Regions from separate parts of the Streptomyces cyaneofuscatus genome, predicted to be linked through region 1. Evidence: riboswitches for the same ligand, from Rfam matches in the RefSeq annotation. Region 1 holds a riboswitch; the other holds the start of a gene.
What was found. A riboswitch is a leader RNA that binds a small molecule or an ion and turns the genes downstream of it on or off. The one in region 1 is predicted to bind cobalamin.
Positions count from the first base shown of each region.

Region 2: it holds a riboswitch for cobalamin, as region 1 does, so the genes downstream of both, R2B67_RS23240 (ABC transporter substrate-binding protein) here and metE (5-methyltetrahydropteroyltriglutamate--homocysteine S-methyltransferase) in region 1, are expected to answer to the same signal.

Region 1 covers NZ_CP137002.1:1,131,156-1,139,447, reverse strand. Annotated here, with positions in the region: gene R2B67_RS04710 (acyl-CoA dehydrogenase family protein) at 1-339, opposite strand, end outside; gene R2B67_RS04705 (CoA-acylating methylmalonate-semialdehyde dehydrogenase) at 336-1,838, opposite strand; cobalamin riboswitch at 2,065-2,243, opposite strand; gene cobF (precorrin-6A synthase (deacetylating)) at 2,385-3,203, shown strand; gene R2B67_RS04695 (hypothetical protein) at 3,354-3,551, opposite strand; cobalamin riboswitch at 4,077-4,267, shown strand; gene metE (5-methyltetrahydropteroyltriglutamate--homocysteine S-methyltransferase) at 4,446-6,770, shown strand; gene R2B67_RS04685 (pyridoxal phosphate-dependent decarboxylase family protein) at 7,012-8,292, shown strand, end outside.
Region 2 covers NZ_CP137002.1:5,268,133-5,276,424, forward strand. Annotated here, with positions in the region: gene R2B67_RS23215 (nicotinate phosphoribosyltransferase) at 1-1,052, opposite strand, end outside; gene clpS (ATP-dependent Clp protease adapter ClpS) at 1,132-1,449, shown strand; gene R2B67_RS23225 (DUF2017 domain-containing protein) at 1,497-2,108, shown strand; gene R2B67_RS23230 (amino acid permease) at 2,430-3,875, shown strand; gene R2B67_RS23235 (M67 family metallopeptidase) at 4,052-4,474, shown strand; cobalamin riboswitch at 4,493-4,671, shown strand; gene R2B67_RS23240 (ABC transporter substrate-binding protein) at 4,711-5,706, shown strand; gene R2B67_RS23245 (FecCD family ABC transporter permease) at 5,703-6,743, shown strand; gene R2B67_RS23250 (ABC transporter ATP-binding protein) at 6,775-7,572, shown strand; gene R2B67_RS23255 (putative leader peptide) at 7,642-7,758, shown strand; gene R2B67_RS23260 (MoaD/ThiS family protein) at 7,872-8,150, shown strand; gene R2B67_RS23265 (PLP-dependent cysteine synthase family protein) at 8,150-8,292, shown strand, end outside.

The sequences.
Region 1 (8,292 bases):
CAGATACCGGCCGCGCTGGACCTCGGTGCCGTACTGGTCGACCATCCAGGCGACCATGTTGTGGATCGAGAGGTAGCCCGCCACCGACGGGCAGCCGGTGGCCAGGGCCTCGAAGACGAGGACCCCGTCGGAGCGGGACAGCTCGGAGCCGCCCAGGTCCTCCCGTACGTACACACCTCCGAGGCCGAGCCCCGCCGCCTTCCGCAGGACGTCGACGGGGAAGTGCTTGTCCTGGTCCCAGGCGACGGCGTGCGGGGCCAGGTGTTCCTGGGCGAAGTCGAGTGTGGTCTCGACGACCGCGAGCTGGTCGTCGCTGAGCAGGGTGGTCACGGCAGTCATCCCATGGTCGGAATCGTGAAGCTCGCGCCGTCCCGGATCCCGGAGGCGGGCCAGCGCGAAGTGACGGTCTTGGTACGGGTGTAGAAGCGGATGGCGTCCGGCCCGTGCTGGTTGAGGTCGCCGAAACCGGACCGCTTCCAGCCGCCGAACGTGTGGTACGCCACCGGCACGGGGATCGGCACGTTGACGCCGACCATGCCCGTCTCGACCCGGCGGGTGAAGTCGCGGGCGATGTCGCCGTCGCGGGTGAAGAGGGCGACGCCGTTGCCGTACAGGTGCTCCGAGGGCAGCCGCAGGGCCTCCTCGTAGTCCGCCGCACGCACCACGCAGACCACCGGGCCGAAGATCTCCTCCTGGTAGATCCGCATGTCCGGGGTGACCCGGTCGAAGAGCGAGGCGCCCGCGAAGAAGCCGTCCTCGTGGCCTTCGAGGGTGAAGTCGCGCCCGTCCACGACCAGTTCGGCGCCCTCCTCGACACCGAGGTCGACATAGCCGCGTACCCGGTCCACCGCGTCACGGCCCACCAGCGGCCCGAAGTCGGCGTCCGGGTCGTCCGAGCGCCCGATCCGCAGCTCGGCGATCCGCTCGGTGAGCCGGGCCACCAGCGCGTCGGCGGTCTCCTCACCGACCGGCACGGCCACCGAGATCGCCATGCACCGCTCACCCGCCGAGCCGTAACCGGCGCCGATCAGCGCGTCCACCGCCTGGTCCAGATCGGCGTCCGGCATCACGATCATGTGGTTCTTCGCCCCGCCGAAACACTGCGCCCGCTTGCCGTGGGCGGCGGCCGTCGCGTAGATGTGCGCGGCGATCGGCGTCGAGCCGACGAAGCCGAGCGCCTTGACGCGCGGGTCCTCCAGCAGGGTGTCCACGGCCTCCTTGCCGCCGTTGACGACGTTGAGGACCCCGGGCGGAAGCCCCGCCTCCAGGAACAGCTCCGCCAGCCGCAGCGGCACCGACGGGTCCCGCTCGGACGGCTTGAGGATGAAGGCGTTACCGCAGGCCAGAGCCGGTGCGGCCTTCCACAGCGGGATCATCGCGGGGAAGTTGAACGGGGTGATGCCCGCGACCACGCCGAGCGGCCGGCGCAGCGAGTGGACGTCGATCCCGGCGCCCGCGTTGTCGCTGAACTCGCCCTTCAGCAGATGCGGCACCCCCGCGGCGAACTCCACCACGTCCAGGCCGCGTGAGAGGTCGCCGTGCGCGTCGGCCACGGTCTTGCCGTGCTCGGAGGAGAGCAGCCGGGCCAGGGAGTCCTTCTCCTTCTCGACCAGCTGGAGGAAGCGCAGCAGGACGCGGGCCCGGCGCTGCGGGTTCCACTCGCCCCACTCGACCTGCGCCTGTGCCGCGTCGGCGATGGCCGCCTCGGTCTCGGACCGGTCGGCCAGCGGCACCCGGGCCTGCACCCGGCCGGTGTTGGGGTCGTAGACATCGCCGTACGTGCCCGAGGTGCCGGGCGTGTGCTTGCCGCCGATGAAATGGGTGAGTTCGCGGACCATGGAAACCTGCTCTCGTCGGTGAGATCGTCAGGAGAGATCCGGGGATGGCGCACGGCTGCCACCGGCCCACGCACCGGTCGGGTGCGCGGGGGCGCGGAAGGGCTGCCGCCAGGGGGGACGCGAAGGGCGGGGCCGTCAGGGGGCGGGGAGAACCGCTCGCCGGGACGTGCCTGCGGGGCCGTGGGTGCGGACCGGTGCCATGCGTGTCTGCTCCATCCTCGTGGAAACACGGAACAATCCCGTGGCCGGTATCCTGACTCCCGGATCAGCGCGCGCCCTCATGCCTTCCCGACGGCTTCTGCACCGTCAGTGGCGTGTCCTGCGAGGACGAACTCCCCGGTCACAGTGGCGGGACCGCGCCGGAATCGCACCGGCTTCCCTGACACCACGGGCCTTCGAGGCGCCCGGCACCATGCCGGTCGCCCCTCTGCTCACGAACATATAGTTGGACGTCCTAGTAAGTCCACCCCGCCTCGCCCCGGCCTCCGTCCCGAGGCCTGGCGCGATCGCGCGCCCCGCACCCCGCTCCTGGCATGATCGGCCGACATGAGCGACGCACCACGGCACATCCTCGTCATCGGCATGGGCGCCGGCGACCCCGACCACCTGACCCTCGCCGCGGTGAAGGCCATGCGCAGGGCGCAGGTCTTCTTCGTGCTCGGCAAGGGCCGGGAGAAGGAGTCCCTGACCCGGCTGCGGCGGGACATCCTGGCCGAGCACCTCACCGGCCCCTACCGGGTCGTGGAGGCCGAGGACCCCTGGCGGGACCGTACCCAGGACGACCGGGGGCGCTACACCTCGGCGGTGCACGACTGGCGCCACCGCCGCGCCGACATCTGCGAGCGGCTGATCATCGAGGAGCTGGCGCCGGGGGAGACCGGCGCGTTCCTGGTGTGGGGCGACCCGTCCCTGTACGACAGCACCCTCGCGATCCTGGAGGACATCCGGGACCGGGGCACGGTGGAATTCGGCCATGAGGTGATCCCCGGGATCAGCAGCGTCTCCGCGCTCGCCGCCCGCCACCGCACCTCCCTGAACCAGGTCGGCCGCCCCATCCACATCACCCCCGGGCGGCGGCTCGCCGAGGGGTTCCCGGACGACGACGGCGACATCGTGGTGATGCTCGACGGCCACGAGAGCTTCACCCATCTGACGGGCAGGGGGCTGTGGATCTACTGGGGCGCCTACATCGGCACCCCGGACGAACTCCTGGTCTCCGGGCCGCTCGACGAGGTCGCCGAGCGGATCAGCCGGGTGCGCGCCGAGGCCCGCGAACGGCACGGCTGGATCATGGACACGTATCTGCTGCGCCACCGGCCGGAGGGTGCCGACCTCGGGGCGGGCCCACGCGGCACGGACAGCTGAGGCGGCAGGCACGGACAGCTGAGGGGCCCCGGCCCGCGAGCGGGGGCCCGGACAGGTGAGCGGGTGACGTGACGCAGGGCGGCGGGTCGCGTCGAGGCGCGGGCGGCCGCCGCACCCCGGACACGTCCTGGTCGCCGGACCGGCCGGAGGTCAGCTCCGGGACTCGTGCGCCCGGATCACTCCGAGCCCATGACCGAGGCTCGGGCACTCGGCGGTCAGGTCGTTCCCCCGCACCAGATAGTTGTGCACGCGCCCGTCCGTGGGGCGCTCGACGGCCCGGTACAGCGTGCCGTTCACGGTGATCGTCCAGTCGTCGCCGTCCTGAGCCCACCCGACTGTCTTCTTCATCTACTGCTTCTCTCGCTCATCGCCGCCGTGGGTCGGCGGCCGTGTATTGGCAAGAAGAACGGCCTGTGACCCTCGGTGGTTCCGGCTCGCCTACGCCATTTGGTTACATCTGAGTCACCGTGCCACCACGACCTGACCGTGAGTCAGCGAACCGGCGACGAACGGCGGAACAGGGCGAGGAGGGCCGGCGCGCGCACTGCCGCCCGGGGGAGGAATGCCGACGCGAACCGCCTGCCCAGGGGGGAAAACCGGCGCGAACTGCCTGCCCGGGGCCGGATCGTGCCAGGATGCCGGATCCGGTCCCGGGCAGTGTTCCAGGAGCGCCCGCTCCGCGCCCCTGTGCCGACCATTCGGTGCCACCTGCCGGTTCGGATGGGTGCGCGGACCGTTCCAATGCCCTTCTTCACCCGTTCGGAGGACGTTCCTCGGCAGTTCGGGACGTGACCGGAGGCCGTGTCTCATATCACCGTCCGAAGTGTGAACAACGGTGTGCGCCCGGCGGTCGTCCCCTTAGGGTGGCCGGTGCAGCTGGTTCGCCCTGTCCGCCAGGCAGGGTGTCGTAAGAGGGAACCCGGTGGGAATCCGGGACTGCCCCGCAGCGGTGAGCGGGAACGACCGCCGTCATACGCACTGGACCCGGCCGGGTCTGGGAAGCGACGGCCAGTAGGTGTCTGCCCCCGGCAGACGTGCCCGCGAGTCCGAAGACCTGCCCGTTGCCCGCACGCGACCGTTCGCGTGCGGAGTTCCCGGTGACCTCGTGGGCGGGTCGGCGTAACCGTCGGGTGGACGGACACGGTCAAGCGTGTCGCGTTTTCCGCCCGGTTCGGTCACCCCTTCGCGCGTCCGCGTCCCGTCCCGGGATCAGCTGGAGACATGCTCGCGAAGGAGAGTCACGTGACAGCGAAGCCCGCAGCCGCGGCAGCACGGGCCACCGTGTACGGCTACCCCCGCCAGGGTCAGAACCGTGAACTGAAGAAGGCCATCGAGGGCTACTGGAAGGGCCGCGTCGACGCGGACACCCTCCGGCGGACCGCCGCCGAACTGCGCAGGGGAACCTGGCAGCAGCTCGCCGAGGCCGGAGTCCACGAGGTGCCGACCGGTGATTTCTCGTACTACGACCACGTCCTGGACACCAGTGTCATGGTCGGCGCTGTCCCCGAGCGGCACCGCGAGGCGGTCCGTACCGACGCCCTCGACGGCTACTTCGCCATGGCCCGCGGTACGCAGGACGTGGCCCCGCTCGAAATGACCAAGTGGTTCGACACCAACTACCACTACCTCGTGCCCGAGTTGGGCCCGGACACGGTGTTCACCGCCGACTCCGCCAAGCAGGTCGCCGAGCTGAAGGAAGCCCTCGCGCTGGGCCACACCCCGCGCCCGGTCCTCGTCGGCCCGGTCACCTACCTCCTGCTCGCCAAGGCGGCCCCCGGGATCGCCGCCGACTTCGAGCCGCTGACCCTCCTCGACCGGCTCCTGCCCGTGTACGCCGAAGTCCTCGCCGACCTCCGGGCCGCAGGCGCCGAGTGGGTGCAGCTGGATGAGCCCGCCCTCGTCCAGGACCGCACCCCGGCCGAGCTGAACGCCGCCGCCCGCGCCTACCGCGAGCTCGGCGGCCTCACGGACCGGTCCAAGCTGCTCGTCGCCTCCTACTTCGGACGGCTCGGCGAGGCGCTTCCGGTGCTCGCCAAGTCCCCGGTCGAGGGGCTCGCGCTGGACTTCACCGAGTCCGGCGCCGCGAACCTCACCGACCTCGCGGCGGCCGGCGGCCTGCCCGGCAAGCGCCTAATCGCGGGCGTCGTCAACGGCCGCAACATCTGGATCAACGACTACGAGAAGTCGCTCGCCACCCTGGGCACGCTCCTCGGCCTCGCGGACCACGTCGATGTCTCCGCCTCCTCCTCCCTCCTGCACGTCCCGCTGGACGCCGCCGCCGAACACGACATCGACCCGCAGGTCGCCCGCTGGCTCGCCTTCGCCCGCCAGAAGACCCAGGAGATCGTCGTCCTGGCACGCGGCCTGTCCGCCGGCACCGAGGCCATCGCCGCCGAAATCGCCGCCAACCGGGCCGACCTGGCCTCCCGCACCGACGCCGTCATCACCCGTGACCCGGCCGTCCGGGCCCGTACGGCGGCCATCACCGACGCCGACGGCCGCCGCTCCCAGCCGTACGCCGAGCGGACCGTGGCCCAGCGCGCCCACCTCGGTCTGCCGCTCCTGCCGACCACCACGATCGGCTCGTTCCCGCAGACCACCGAACTCCGCACCGCCCGCGCCGACCTGCGCGCGGGCCGGATCGACGAGGCCGGGTACGAGGAGCGGATCAAGGACGAGATCCGCGAGGTCCTCTCCTTCCAGGAGAAGGCCGGGATCGATGTCCTGGTCCACGGCGAGCCCGAACGCAACGACATGGTCCAGTACTTCGCCGAGCAGCTCACCGGCTACCTCGCCACGCAGCACGGCTGGGTCCAGTCGTACGGCACCCGCTACGTCCGCCCGCCGGTCCTCGCCGGGGACATCTCGCGCCCCGAGCCGATGACGGTGCGCTGGACGGCGTACGCGCAGTCGCTCACCGAGCGCCCCGTCAAGGGCATGCTCACCGGCCCGGTCACCATGCTCGCCTGGTCCTTCGTCCGTGACGACCAGCCGCTCGGCGAGACCGCCCGCCAGGTCGCCCTCGCCCTGCGCGACGAGGTGAACGACCTGGAGGCGAACGGCACTTCGGTGATCCAGGTCGACGAGCCCGCCCTGCGCGAGACGCTGCCGCTGCGGGCCGCCGACCACGCCGCGTACCTGGAGTGGGCGACGGAGTCCTTCCGCCTCGCCACCTCCGGGGTGCGGCCGGACACCCAGATCCACACCCACATGTGCTACGCGGAGTTCGGCGACATCGTCCAGGCCATCGACGACCTCGACGCCGACGTCATCAGCCTGGAGGCCGCCCGCTCCCACATGCAGGTCGCCCGCGAACTGGCCGCCCACGGCTACCCGCGTGAGGCCGGACCCGGCGTCTACGACATCCACTCCCCGCGCATCCCGAGCACCGAAGAGGCAGCCACCCTGCTGCGCAAGGGACTTGAGGCCATCCCGGCGACACGCCTGTGGGTGAACCCCGACTGCGGCCTGAAGACCCGGGGGTGGCCCGAGACCCGGACCTCCCTGGAGAACCTGGTCGCCGCCGCGCGGGAGATCCGCGCGGAGCTGCCCACCGAAGCGGCGTGATCCGACCCGGTACGGGAGCGGCCACCGCCGCTCCCGTACCGGGGCACGCGCCCCCGACTCGGTTCGGCGGCAGGCCGGTTCGCCAGGTCCGGCCGACCGGAGTGCGTTCTTCCCCAACGGTGGAGTTAGGTTAGCCTAACCAGCGAATCCCGGTTGTGGATCTTGCACTCCGATCGAAGGGCTTCGCCATGGAGCGTGCTCAGGGCCTGCTGTCCGCCGAACTCCCCGTGCGGCGTGCGGCGTGAGCGCCGGTACGGGAGCCCCGCTCGCGGGCGGCGTCGACGGACCCGGCCATCTGCGCGCCCTGACCGCGGTCGTCCTGGACACCCTGGAGTCCGCCGCCCGGGCCCGGGGCGGACCGCTGCCCGCCGGAGGACCGGACGAGGTGGCCCGGCGGACCACCGCCCTGGCCGCACCGGTGCTGCCCGAGGAGGGCATCGGCGCCGAGGCCGCGCTCGCGGACCTGGTACGGGCCGTCGCCGAGGGGGCCGCCGACCCGGCCGACCCCGCGTGCGTCGCCCATCTGCACTGCCCGCCGCTGGCGGTGGCGGCCGCGGCGGAGCTGGCGGGGGCCGCACTGAACCCGTCGATGGACTCCTGGGACCAGGCACCCGCCGCCGGGGTCATCGAGAAGCTGACCAGCGCCGCACTGGCCCGGCTCGTCCACCCGGAAGCCCCCGCGCCCGACGCCCTCATCACCAGCGGCGGCACCGAGTCCAACCTGGTCGCCCTGCTCCTCGCCCGCGAACGGGCGGCGCCCGGCCCGCTGCGTGTGGTGACCGGGGCCAACGCCCACCACAGCGTGCACCGCGCCGCCTGGATGCTCGGCCTGCCCGCCCCCGCCATCGTTGCCTGCCACGACGGCCGCATCGACCCCGCCGCCCTCGACCGCACCCTGGCCGGGCTCGGCGGCGGACCGGTCCTGGTCGTCGCCACCGCCGGGACCACCGACGAGGGGCGCATCGACCCGCTCCCCGAGATAGCCCGGATCGCGGAGCGGTTCGGAGCCGAGCTCCACGTCGACGCGGCGTACGGCGGGCCCCTGCTGTTCAGCGAGCGCCTGGCGCCCCGGCTCTCGGGGCTCGACCGGGCCGTCTCCGTAACGCTCGACCTCCACAAACTCGGCTGGCAGCCGGTCGCCGCCGGAGTGCTCGCCGTCGCGGACACCGCCCTGCTCGCCCCGCTGTCCCTGCGCGCCGACTACCTCAACGCCGACGACGACACCGAGGCCGGGCTCCCCGACCTGCTGGGCCGCTCGGTCCGTACGACCCGGCGCCCCGACGCCCTGAAGATGGCGGTCACCTTCCGGGCGCTGGGACGCCGGGGACTGAGCGAACTGGTCGAGCACTGCGTACGTACGGCGGAGGAGTTCGGCCGGGCCGTCGACGCCCGGCCCGCACTGCGCCGCCGGCCCGGCGCGATCGGGATCAGCACCGTGCTGTTCCGGCCGGTGGTGGCCGACGAGCGGGAAGCGGAGGCCGGGGACGCCGTCGTCGCCGAGGTCCGCCGCACCCTGCTCATG
Region 2 (8,292 bases), 4.1 Mb from region 1:
GACTTCTTCGCCACCGGCACCAGCGGAGCATCCGGCTCCGCCGACCCGGCCCGCGCCACCAGCTTGTAGACCATCGAGCACGTCGGGTGCCCGCTCCCGGTCACGAGCTGCGTGCCCACCCCGTACGCGTCCACCGGCGCCGCCGCCAGCGAGGCGATCGCGTACTCGTCCAGGTCCGAGGTCACCACGATCTTCGTGCCCGTCGCCCCCAGCTCGTCCAGCTGCTGCCGCACCCGGTGCGCGACCAGCAGCAGGTCGCCCGAGTCGATCCGTACGGCCCCGAGCTCCGGCCCCGCGATCTCCACCGCCGCCCGCACGGCCTCGGTCACGTCGTACGTGTCGACCAGCAGCGTCGTCCCACGCCCCAGCGAGTCCACCTGCGCCCGGAACGCGTCCCGCTCCGTGTCGTGCAGCAGGGTGAAGGCGTGCGCGCTGGTGCCGACCGTCGGGATCCCGTAGCGGAATCCGGCCGCCAGATCGGAGGTCGCGTCGAACCCGCCGACGTACGCCGCTCGCGCCGAGGCCACCGCCGACAGCTCGTGCGTCCGCCGCGCCCCCATCTCGATCAGCCGGCGCCCCCCGGCCGCGGCCGACATCCGCGAGGCGGCGGCCGCGATGGCCGAGTCGTGGTTGAGGATGGAGAGGATCACCGTCTCCAGCAGCACGCACTCGGCGAAGGACCCCTCGACCCGCAGGATGGGCGATCCCGGGAAGTACACCTCGCCCTCCGGGTAGCCCCAGATGTCGCCGCTGAAGCGGTAGCCCGCCAGCCATTCCAGGGTCGGCTCGTCCACGATGTTCTGCTGGCGCAGGAAGCCGATCATCTCGTCGTCGAAGTGGAAGTTCTCCACCGCGTCCAGCACCCGCCCGGTGCCCGCGACGACCCCGTACCGCCGCCCCTCGGGCAGCCGGCGGGTGAACGCCTCGAAGACGGAGTGCCGGCCGGCGGTGCCCGCCTTGAGGGCCGCCTGCACCATGGTCAGCTCGTACTGGTCGGTGAAGAGCGCGGTCGACGGAACGCCGACCCGTCGCCCGAGGTCCGCTGAGTTCATGGCAGGGATGCTACCCCCTATTCGTCAAAGTGACGAGATGTGGGGTCCGTTTGTGCGCCCGGGCCGCCCGGGTGGCAGCATGGGACAGGTGAGCGTTGCTACCCCGCTAGAGATCGAACGTCCCGATTCGGCCGAGGAGACCTTCGCGGTCCCCGAGCCGGACGTCCCGTGGGTGACGCTCGTCCACAACGACCCGGTCAATCTCATGAGCTATGTGACCTATGTCTTCCAGGCCTACTTCGGCTACTCCAAGGACAAGGCCCACAAGCTCATGCTCGACGTGCACCAGAAGGGCCGCGCCGTCGTCTCCAGCGGGAGCCGCGAGGAGATGGAGCGCGACGTCCAGGCCATGCACGGCTACGGGCTGTGGGCCACCCTCACCCAGGACCGCAACTAGAACCCCTTCAGCGCCCCTGCCCCGTTCGACCCACCATCGGAGAATCCATGGCCGGCCATTTCGAGGCCACCCCGGGCGGCGGCGCGGCCGTCGCGCTCGACGAGGTCGAGATCTCGATCCTGCGCTCCCTCGCCGTGCAGCTGCTCGAACTGATCGGCCCGGGCGAGACGCCCGCCGACGGCGAGGATCCGCTCGCCGCGCTCTTCGCCGAGGGCCCCAGCAAGCCGCCGTCGGACCCGGCCCTGGCCCGGCTCTTCCCCGACGCGTACGGGGGTCCCGACGGGGCCGCCCCCGAGGAGAAGTCCGAGGAGGAGCTGCGGGCGCTGTCCGCCGAGTTCCGCCGCTTCACCGAGAACGATCTGCGCTCCCGCAAGCGCGAGGACGCCCTCGCCGTCGTCCGGACGCTGGACGCGCTCTCGCCCGACGGCAGCGGCGCGGCCGTGCTCACCCTCACCGCCGACGAGTGCCGCTCCTGGCTCGGCTCGCTCAACGACCTGCGCCTCACCATCGGCACCCGGCTGGACGTCTCCGACGAGGACGAGGGCGAGGAGGGTTCGCTCTACCGGCTCCCCGACAGCGACCCGCGCAAGCCGATGGTGATGGCTTATCTCTGGCTAGGGGCGCTCCAGGAAACGCTCGTCGAAACCCTGATGCCGTAATCCTCCGGCCCGACCGGTGAGCCGTCCGTGTTCGCTCAACGGACGCTCAGATCCGGGTAATGATCCCGCCAAGACATAAGCGCCATTCGTGGTGGATGGCGCCCCTTGTCCGCTTTTATCTGTGGGGTGCGCCACAGAATGTCCCATGGTGTCCTGTGACGGCCGTGATAAATCTTCACGACGCCCGGGGACGCCACCCCTGTTCCCGGGGCCGCCACCAGCCGGCCGAACGCCGGTGGCACTCCATCCATATCCGGGGGGATCAGGACCTGATCCGCAGCCTTGAGGGCGCGGATCGGCGTGGAGAAAGGCGCACCACACATGACATCGGCACAGGTCGACGAGGGACAGGCCGACAAGGGAAGGCCCGGCGCGGAAGCCGACGGGACCGAGACCGGCGGCGAGGGGTACCAGCGAGGTCTGGGCGCCCGCCAGATCCAGATGATCGCCATCGGCGGAGCCATCGGCACCGGGCTCTTCCTCGGCGCGGGCAAAGCGATCGACCGGGCCGGACCCAGCCTCATCCTGGCTTATGTCCTCGCGGGCCTGGTGATCTTCTTCATCATGCGGGCCCTGGGCGAACTGCTCATGTACCGCCCGGTCTCCGGCTCCTTCTCGGAGTACGCCCGCGAATTCATCGGGCCCTTCTTCGGATTCGTGACCGGCTGGACGTACTGGCTGTTCTGGGTGGTCACCGGAATCACCGAAGTCACCGCCGCAGCCACCTATATGACGTACTGGTGGGACATTCCGCAGTGGCTGTCCGCACTGGTCTTCACCGTCATTCTGTACGGCGCCAACCTGATCTCCGTGAAGCTCTTCGGTGAGCTGGAGTTCTGGTTCTCCATGGTCAAGGTCACCGCGATCGTCGGCATGATCCTCATCTGCGCCGGCGTGCTGACCCTCGGCTTCTCCGACGCGGGCGACACCGCGACCGTCTCCAACCTCTGGAACGACGGCGGGTTCTTCCCCAACGGCATCGGCGGCATGCTGATGACACTCCAGATCGTCATGTTCGCCTTCCTCGCCGTCGAGCTGGTCGGCGTCACCGCCGGGGAGTCCAAGGACCCCAAGACCGTGCTGCCCAAGGCCATCAACACCGTGCCGTGGCGCATCGCCGTCTTCTACGTCGGCGCGCTGATCATGATCCTGTCGGTCGTCCCGTGGTCCACGTTCAAGCCGGGCGTCTCGCCGTTCGTGAAGGCCTTCGAGGAGATGGGGCTCGGCATCGGCGCCGCCATCGTCAACTTCGTCGTCCTGACCGCGGCGCTCTCCTCCTGCAACTCCGGCATGTACTCCACCGGCCGTATGCTCCGCGACCTGGCCATGAACGGACAGGGCCCGCGCGCCTTCACCAAGCTGACGAAGAACGGCCTGCCGCTCGTCGGCACCACCTTCTCCGCCGCCCTGATGCTCGTCGGCGTCTGGATCAACTACCAGTGGCCGGGCGAGGCGTTCAACTACGTCGTCTCCTTCGCGACCATCTCCGGCATGTGGGCCTGGATCATGATCCTGTTCAGCCAGATCCGCTACCGCCGCCTGGCCGACCGGGGCGTGCTCCCGCACTCCTCGTTCAAGGCGCCGGGCGCCCCGTACACCAGCTGGTTCGCGCTCGCCTTCATCGGCATGGTCATCGTGATGATGGCGGTCGACAAGGACGCCAGGATCTCGCTCTACTGCGCCCCGGTCTGGGCGCTCCTCCTGGGCGTCTCCTACCTGGTGCTCAAGTCGCGCAACCCGGAGAACACGGCCTTCGCCAAGCGCTGACCCCGTCCTGGCCAAGCACCGACCCCGAGGGCGGACCCGGCGACCCCGGGCCCACGACCGGCCCTCCTCCCGGACGCCCGGCCGCTCACCCTCCCCCCACGGCCCCGGCGTCCACCATGCGGGCCCTCCCGTACCACCCACCGGTACGCGAGGGCCCGCATGCCTATCCTGGCGCCATGCTGACCATCACCCAGGCGCTCCACGACCAGATCGTCGCCCACTCCCGCGCCGACCACCCCGACGAGGCGTGCGGCGTGGTGGCGGGCCCGGCCGGAACGGGGCGCCCCGAGCGCTTCATCCCGATGCTCAACGCCGCCCGCTCGCCCACGTTCTACGAGTTCGACTCCGGCGACCTCCTCAAGCTCTACCGCGAGATGGACGACCGCGACGAGGAGCCCGTGGTCATCTACCACTCCCACACGGCGACCGAGGCCTACCCCTCCCGCACCGACGTGACGTACGCGAACGAGCCCGGCGCCCACTACGTCCTGGTCTCCACCGCCGACACCGACGGCGCCGGCCCCTTCCAGTTCCGCTCGTACCGCATCGTGGACGGCGAGATCACCGAGGAAGACGTGCAGGTCGTCGAGGCGTACTGAGCACCCGGGTACGTCGCGGAGCCCGTGGTCGGGTCTGGCACACTGCACCCCAGACCCGACCACAGGGCAGCAGGAACCAGGAAGCCGGTGCGAATCCGGCACGGTCCCGCCACTGTGACCGGGCAGCCCTCCCGTACGTACCGACGTACCGGACGGCGGCCCGGAAGCCAGGAACTGGCCCGCTGCCTTCTCCGCATCGACCAGGGGACGCGGAAATCCCCCGGAGAGGCCCCGCCATGTCCCGGCGCACCCCCGCGCTCATAGCCGCCGCCGTGCTGCTCCCGCTCGCCCTCACCGCCTGCTCCAACCCCGAGGGCGACGAGCCCGCCGGGAACAAGGCCGCGGCGAAGAGCGACGGCTTCCCGTACACCGTCACCAACTGCGGTGTCACCACCACCTACAAGGCCCCGCCGAAGCGCGTGGTCACCATGAACCAGCACGTCACCGAGATCATGCTGGAGCTCGGCCTCACCAAGTCCCTGGTCGGCACCGCCTACCTCGACGACAAGGTCCTGCCGAAGTACGCGAAGGACTACGCGTCCGTCCCGGTCATCGCCAAGGAGTACCCCTCCTACGAGCAGGTCCTCGCCAGCAACCCCGACTTCGTCTACGGCGGCTACAGCAGCGCCTTCACCGCCGGCGACGGCCGCGGCCGCGAGGCGTTCGAGAAGGCCGGCATCGAGACCCGGCTCAACACCGAGAGCTGCGCCAAGGCCGACACCCCGATGGAGACCCTCTACGAGGAGATCCGCGAGGTCGGCCGCACCTTCGGCGTCACCGACCGCGCCGAGGCCTGGATCAAGCAGGCCAAGGCCGACAACGCGGCCACCGCCGAGAAGCTCAAGGACCTCAAGGCCCTCCCCGTCTTCGTCTACGACAGCGGCGACAAGACCGCGTTCACCGCGGGCGGCAAGGGCATCGGCAACGAGCTGATCACGCGCGCCGGCGGCACCAACATCTTCGCCGACCTCGACAAGTCCTTCGGGGACGCCTCCTGGGAGAACGTCGTCGCCCGCAAGCCCGAGGCGATCGTGATCTACGACTACGGCGCGACCACCGTCGCCCAGAAGAAGAAGCGCCTCCTGGACGACCCGGCCCTCGCCGACGTCCCCGCCATCAAGAACAAGCGCTTCGCGGTCATGCCGCTCTCCGACGCGGTCCTCGGTGTCCGTGTCCCCGCCGCCGTCGAGAAGCTCGCGGCCCAGCTCCACCCGGCGGCCACCACCTCGTGACCTGCCGCACCCCCGCACCGCGGCGGCTGCTGCGCTACACCCTGGTCGTCGGCGTCCTCGCCGCCCTCCTCGCAGCCGCCGTGGTCGCCGCCCTCGCCCTCGGCTCCGTCCGCATCCCGCCCGGCCAGGTCATCGACATCCTGACCGGCCGGGCGGACGCGAGCCCGTTCCGCACGATCGTCCTGGACGTCCGGCTGCCCCGGGTCCTGCTCGGCATCGTCGTCGGCGCCGGACTCGCCGTCATCGGCACCGTCCTCCAGGCCCTCGTACGGAACCAGCTCGCCGACCCGTTCCTCCTCGGCGTCTCCTCCGGCGCCTCCACCGGCGCGGTCCTGGTCATCGTCCTCGGCATCGGCGCCACCCTCGCCACCACCGTCACGATCCCGGCCGCCGCGTTCGCCGGAGCGCTGCTCTCGCTGCTCCTCGTCTACACCCTGGCGCGCGGCGGGGGAGGCCTCACCACCAACCGGCTGGTCCTCGCCGGGGTCGCCGTCTCCTACATCCTCTCCGCCCTGACCAGCCTGATCCTGGTCACCTCCGCCCGCGCCGACCACCTCCAGGAAGTCCTCTACTGGACCCTCGGCGGCCTCGGCGCGGCCCGCTGGGACATGCTCGCGCTGCCGACGGTCACCCTGATCGCCGGTACGGCCGTGCTCCTCACCCTGGCCCGCCCGCTCGACCTGCTCCTGGTGGGGGAGGAGGGCGCGACCGTCCTCGGCCTGGACACCGCCCGCTTCCGGGCCGCCGTCTTCGTCCTCGCCTCCCTGATGACCGGGGCGCTCGTCGCGTACAGCGGAGCGATCGGCTTCGTCGGGCTGATGGTCCCGCACATGGCCCGGATGGCGGTCGGCGCCGCGCACCGCGCGCTGCTCCCGGTGGTCGCGCTCGGCGGGGCGGTGTTCCTGGTCCTCGCCGACCTGGCCGCCCGCACGCTCGCGGCCCCGCAGGACATCCCGGTAGGCGTGCTCACCGCCCTGACCGGCGGCCCGTTCTTCCTGTGGATGCTGCGCCGCAGGCCGGAAGGGGCCCCCGCATGAGAGCCGTACGTACGCCCGAGGGAGCCCGCCCGTGACCACCCTGCGCACCGAGGCACTCTCGTACGGCGTCGGCGAAGGCCGCCACCTCGTGGACTCCGTCGACCTCACCGCCGCCGACGGCGAGACCGTCGGCCTGGTCGGCCCCAACGGCAGCGGCAAGACCACGCTCCTGCGCTGCGTCTACGGCACCCTGCGCCCCACCCACGGCCGCGTCCTCCTCGACGGCGACGACCTCGCCACCCTCCCCGTGAAGGCCCGCGCCCAGCGCATCGCCACCGTCCCGCAGGACGGCCACGCCGGGTTCGAGCTCACCGTCGGCCAGGTCGTCGCGATGGGCCGCGCCCCGCACAAGCGGTTCTGGGAGGCCGACAACGCCGCCGACACCGCCCTCGTCACCGAGGCCCTCGACCGGGTCGGGATCGCCGCACTCGAACCCCGTACGTTCGCCTCCCTCTCCGGCGGCGAACGCCAACGCGCCCTGGTCGCCCGCGCCCTGGTCCAGCAGCCCGCGCTCGTCGTCCTGGACGAGCCGACCAACCACCTGGACATCCGCTACCAGCTGGAGATCCTCTCCCTGGTCCGCGGCCTCGGCACCACCAACCTCCTCGCCCTGCACGACCTCAACCTCGCCGCCTACTACTGCGACCGCCTGTACGTCCTCAAGGGCGGCCGCGTCGTCGCCTCCGGCACCCCCGAGGAGGTCCTCACGGCGGACCTGCTCGGCGAGGTCTACGGCGTCGCGGCCGAGGTCAGCGCCCACCCGAAGACGGGTGCGCCGACGGTGATCTACCTGCCGGAGGGACCAGGCCGCCCCGCCCTGTCCACATAATGATCGCTCACCATCCACCATGTGGGATCACACTCGGGTTTCCGGACGGGGAATCGATACGATGCCCGCATGGTTCCCCATGACGTGAGCAACAGGACGCCGGGCACACTGCTCGTCGCGCGGCTGCACGTCGACCTGTGCAGGCTCAAGAGCGCGATCTGTCCCCCGCCCGCAGCCTGCCCGTGAGCCGCACGGCCTGAACCACGGCCCACGCGCCACCCACCTGCTCCACCCCCCGCGCGGGGGAAGAAACGCGCGCCCCACGCCACCACTCCCCGCTTTCGACAGGAGCCCACGCCATGGCCATCGAGGTCCGCATCCCGACCATCCTCCGCACCTACACCGACGGCGCCAAGGCCGTCGAAGGCAACGGGGACACCCTCGCCGACCTCTTCGCCGACCTGGAGAGCCGCCACACCGGCATCCGTGAGCGCATCGTCGACGGCGAGCAGCTCCGCCGCTTCGTGAACGTCTACCTCAACGACGAGGACGTCCGCTTCCTCGACGGCATCTCCACCAAGCTCAGCGACGGCGACAACGTCACCATCCTCCCGGCCGTCGCCGGCGGCATGCGCTGATGCGGTACGACTCCCCGCTGGCGGCCGTGGGGAACACCCCCCTCGTCCGCCTCCCGCGGCTGTCCCCGTCCGAGGACGTCCGCATCTGGGCCAAGCTGGAGGACCGCAACCCCACCGGCTCGATCAAGGACCGCCCCGCGCT